One region of the Lactobacillus sp. PV037 genome, then DNA from elsewhere that is predicted to be linked to it. Evidence: riboswitches for the same ligand, from Rfam matches in the RefSeq annotation. Region 1 holds a riboswitch; the other holds the start of a gene.
What was found. A riboswitch is a leader RNA that binds a small molecule or an ion and turns the genes downstream of it on or off. The one in region 1 is predicted to bind lysine.

Region 2: it holds a riboswitch for lysine, as region 1 does, so the genes downstream of both, lysA (diaminopimelate decarboxylase) here and FP435_RS07485 (ABC transporter permease subunit) in region 1, are expected to answer to the same signal.

The regions. Positions count from the first base shown of each region.
Region 1 covers NZ_CP041987.1:1,392,526-1,394,732, reverse strand. Annotated here, with positions in the region: gene FP435_RS07485 (ABC transporter permease subunit) at 1-800, opposite strand, end outside; lysine riboswitch at 898-1,074, opposite strand; gene FP435_RS07480 (DNA-3-methyladenine glycosylase) at 1,111-1,743, opposite strand; gene FP435_RS07475 (DUF488 domain-containing protein) at 1,797-2,171, shown strand; gene FP435_RS07470 (TerC family protein) at 2,155-2,207, opposite strand, start outside.
Region 2 covers NZ_CP041987.1:983,250-985,456, forward strand. Annotated here, with positions in the region: gene lysA (diaminopimelate decarboxylase) at 1-1,112, opposite strand, end outside; lysine riboswitch at 1,216-1,385, opposite strand; gene FP435_RS05360 (aspartate kinase) at 1,545-2,207, shown strand, end outside.

The DNA of each region.
Region 1 (2,207 bases):
AATTGGTCACGCTTTTTTTGAGAAATGCCTGCTAATACTTGATTTACTTCATTTAAAAGCTTGGTGTTACCTTTTTTAACACCAATACTTGTAATTGAGTCATTCTTATCAATGTTAAAGCCAGACATTTTATTTAAATTAACCGCAACAATATTTGGATTAACTGTTTTGTAAGATTGATATTCAATATCTTCAGCTACATATCCATCAATAGTACCAGATTGGAGACTTTGACGCATAGCAGAGAAACTACGCATAGCAGGTTCACGTTTTGCACCTTTTAATTGCTTAATTAAGTCATAGTGCAAGGTACCCTGTTGGGCAGTAATCTTTGCATTTTTAAAATCTTTTAAACTAGTGGCTTTGGCATATTTACTGTCTTTGTTAGTAATAACCACAAAAGTACTTTTACGGTAAGGCTCAGAGAAGTTAATCGCTTTTCTTCTAGCAGCTGTAGGGGTCATTCCAGCAATAATTAAGTCAATCTTGCCAGATGTTAAAGCAGGTAACAATCCATCCCATTCAGTTTTTTCAACAACTACTTTACGATGGAGTTTTTTACCAATAATTTTAGCAATTTGAACATCGTAACCATTAGCGTATTGCTTAGAGCCGTCAATTGGAACAGCTCCATTTTCATCGGTAGTTTGTGTCCAGTTGTATGGTGGGTAATTTGCTTCCATTCCGATTTTTAGAACCGGATTAGCAGCTTGTACTTTTTGATGACTAGTATTTAAACCAATCACCAAAGTTAAAACTAAAGCTAGAAAGGCTGATAGCCATTTTAATTTTGACTTCACTTTGAAAATCCTCCAAAAATTAAGCCAACACAATAAAAGCATAATAAAACCTCGCTGTTACAAAACAACGAGGTGAAAAATCATCAGTATTTAAACCAAATCAGATAGCGCTCCCTGAAGCTAAGCCAGGACAGTCTACAAGATATTCTCTTGTAGCCCAACTAATTATTAACACGACTCAATAACTAATTTCGGCAAATATCCTAAAAGAAATCTTCTTTGCTAGTCGTGAGCTCTTAAATCTTTCGTGATATTTGCAACCTCTATTGTATTGGAGATTATTTAACTGTGCCAAATAATAACGGATTTTTTAACTTTTGTCAAATCCATGGGAAGTTTTGATTTCTTTTTTCTTAATATCTGAGATAAAAGGATTACCTGCAACGATATAACGTAACTTTTTATTAGCCCATTCAGGATCAGATTGATTAATACCAACTCGGGGTAAAGCGAGGATTTTTTCAATGGGACTCTTAGAGGTTAGATCAATAGTAAAAGGAGATTCTTCTAAGGAAGCAAGATCCCACTTACGGCTATGGATGCCAAAAGCCTGCATTAATTTTCCTGGGCCATTAGTGACTAAGGCACCATTTTTGCCATTACGATTTTTAATCATTGTTGTAAGTCCAGCAGTTGGTTCAATTGCTCGTACTAAAACTCCTTGGGGATTATCCTTTTCTTGGGTAGCTACATCAAAGAAAAAATATTGGCGTTGGGAATAAATATATAGATGTCCTCCTGGACAATATAAGCCTTCATTTGCTTGACTGCGTCTGCCATTATATGAATGGGCAGCGCGATCTTTGGGCCCTAGGTAGGCTTCAGTTTCAACTATTGTGCCAGCTAAAGTTTCTTGGCCATTATCAAAAGAAAGAGTACGACCTAGTAGGTCTTGAGCAATTTCTTCGGTTGGACGATTGGTAAAAAACTCACTATAATTCAAAGTAAACAGTCCTTTCAATACTGAGATGATTAGATTAATTAATGGAAAGAAAAATGAGTGAAATTAAAGTAGTTAGAATTTATGATAAAAATCAGCCAAGCGGTTATCGAATTTTGGTAGATCGACTTTGGCCTCGAGGAATGAGCAAAGTGCGGGCAAAATTAGATTTATGGGATAAGGAAATTGCCCCTAGCAGTGAATTGCGTAAGTGGTTCAATCATCAAGATGAACGTTGGGAAGAGTTTTATAAAAAGTATAAATTAGAGTTAAAGAAAAATCCCCACTTTCAGGAATTTACTGAACTTGTAACTGAAAAATTAGCAGCTGGGGATGTTCTTTTCTTATATGGTGCAAAAAATCTTAAGCATAATCAAGCAATTGCTTTGAAAAAAATAATACTAGAAAATAAGGTTAATGATGACGATTAGCTGGACGCAAGTAGTGAAAAATAATTGTTCCACCCA
Region 2 (2,207 bases), 410 kb from region 1:
TTACTTGCTAAAAGATCACCTGATTCACAATATTTACCCGCAATTCTAACTTCTTGGGTAACTTCTTTAAAAGGATTATTTGCTAATACTGTATCATAATCTGCTTGATATAAAGCTGGACGAATATTATCTCCCATCCCTCCATCAACAGTAATATAAGGTTGATAACCAGAAACTTTTTTACTGCTACCAACTGTATAAAGATTGATTGCAGCTGGTCCAACAATTGAACGACCAGGTTCAATATTAATTTCTGGCATCTTCAAATCAGCCTTTTCAGTTTCTTGTTTAATAGTTTGAACAATTACTTTTACAAATTCTTCTGGTGCCAAGGGATGATCATTTTCTACATATCTAATTCCAAATCCCCCACCTACATTCAAAATCTGCGTTTCATAATGGTATTTTTCGTACCATTGCTTTGCGACCTCTACTAACTTACGGGCAGCCATTTTAAATCCTTCTACTTCAAAGATTTGGGAACCAATATGAGCATGAATGCCTAGCATATTCATTCGAGGATTATTTAATACTTTTACTAGAGCTTCTTCGGCTTGGCCTGATTTTAAATCAAAACCAAATTTACTGTCTTCTTGACCTGTTTGGTCATATTCATGAGTATGAGCAGAAATTCCTGGCGTGATTCTTAACATTACATCTATTTTGCTATTCTTTTCTGCCAAAATATCACTTAAAAGTTCAATTTCATGAAAATTATCAATTATGATTTTCCCAACGCCATGCTCTACTGCCATCTCAAGTTCAAAACGGGATTTATTGTTCCCATGAAAACTAAGTTTCTCCATTGGAAATCCTGCTTGGTAGGCTGTATAAAGTTCTCCAGCTGAAACTACATCCGCATAAGCGCCTTCTTGATCAACCACTTCATAAATTGCTTTTGCCGCAAAGGCTTTACTAGCATAGCTAACTGCATAGTTTACTTTTTCTTGATCAAATACTTTCTTAAAAGCACGGATTTGGTTACGAATCTTACTTACATCATAAACAACCAATGGTGTGCCATACTTGTGTGCTAAGGCGAGTGTGTCTACACCACCAATCATTAAATGATTTTCTGCATTGACATCATTTTTGTTAACTTGTAAATTCATTTTAATTCTCCTATCATCTTTGCGGTAGAAGCGCTTGGAAAAACAAAAATCCTTTGCTTGCAGAGGGTGCAAACAAAGGATTAACTAAAAATCATTAATCAAATTGATCGACAGCGCTCCGCGAATCTTTCGCGACAGTTCGCAGCTTCTTCAACTACGACCCAGCAGATAAGTTGGCTTTTATCTGCTTCGGCAACTTCCCCTTTCCTAGTTAGTCAAAACTTCTGCCCAGCTCATAACTAGTACTCTTGTCAGTTGCACCTCTTCGATTTACTTAGATTCTATACTTTTATTAATTAACAATCAAGTAGTTTACCACTTTTTTTAATTATTCTTGCAGATATATTAATCTATGTTAAAATTCAGTTAATTTAAAAGTTTAATTTTAACATAATTAATTCATCTATCCATTTATGAAAGAAGGAAATGCAAATGAAAGTAATTAAGTTTGGAGGAAGCTCTTTAGCAAGTGGCTCTAAGATTGATCAAGCTTTAAATATTATTAAAAGTGATCCTCAAAGACAAGTAATCGTTGTCTCAGCTCCTGGCAAAAGATCAAGTGATGATATCAAAGTAACTGATTTATTAATTAAATATGCTAATTTAACTTTAAGAAAAGATGATCTAACTGAAATTCAAAGAAAGATATTTTCCCGTTATCAGGAAATAGCTCACTACTTTAATTTAGCTGATGCAGACCTAACAGAAATCAAGCAATATTTACTTTCACTACCAACCAAAGTCTACCCAAATGAAGAATATTTAATGGCAAACTTTAAAGCGCACGGTGAAAGATTAAATGCGATGCTAATTGCCAAAATATTACAAAAAAATGGTCTTAAAGCACGCTTCCTTGATCCAAAAGAAGCTGGTTTAATTGTAACTGGCGAACCCAATGATGCTTTAGTTAGCCCGGAAACTTATACTAATTTAGAAAAAATTCATTTAACTCCTAATGAATATATTGTTTTTCCCGGATTTTTTGGAATTACCCCCTCTGGAAATATTGCTACTTTTTCTCGTGGCGGTTCAGATATTACTGGGGCTATTTTAGCTAGAGGCTTTAATGCAGATCTTTATGAAAACTTTACTGAT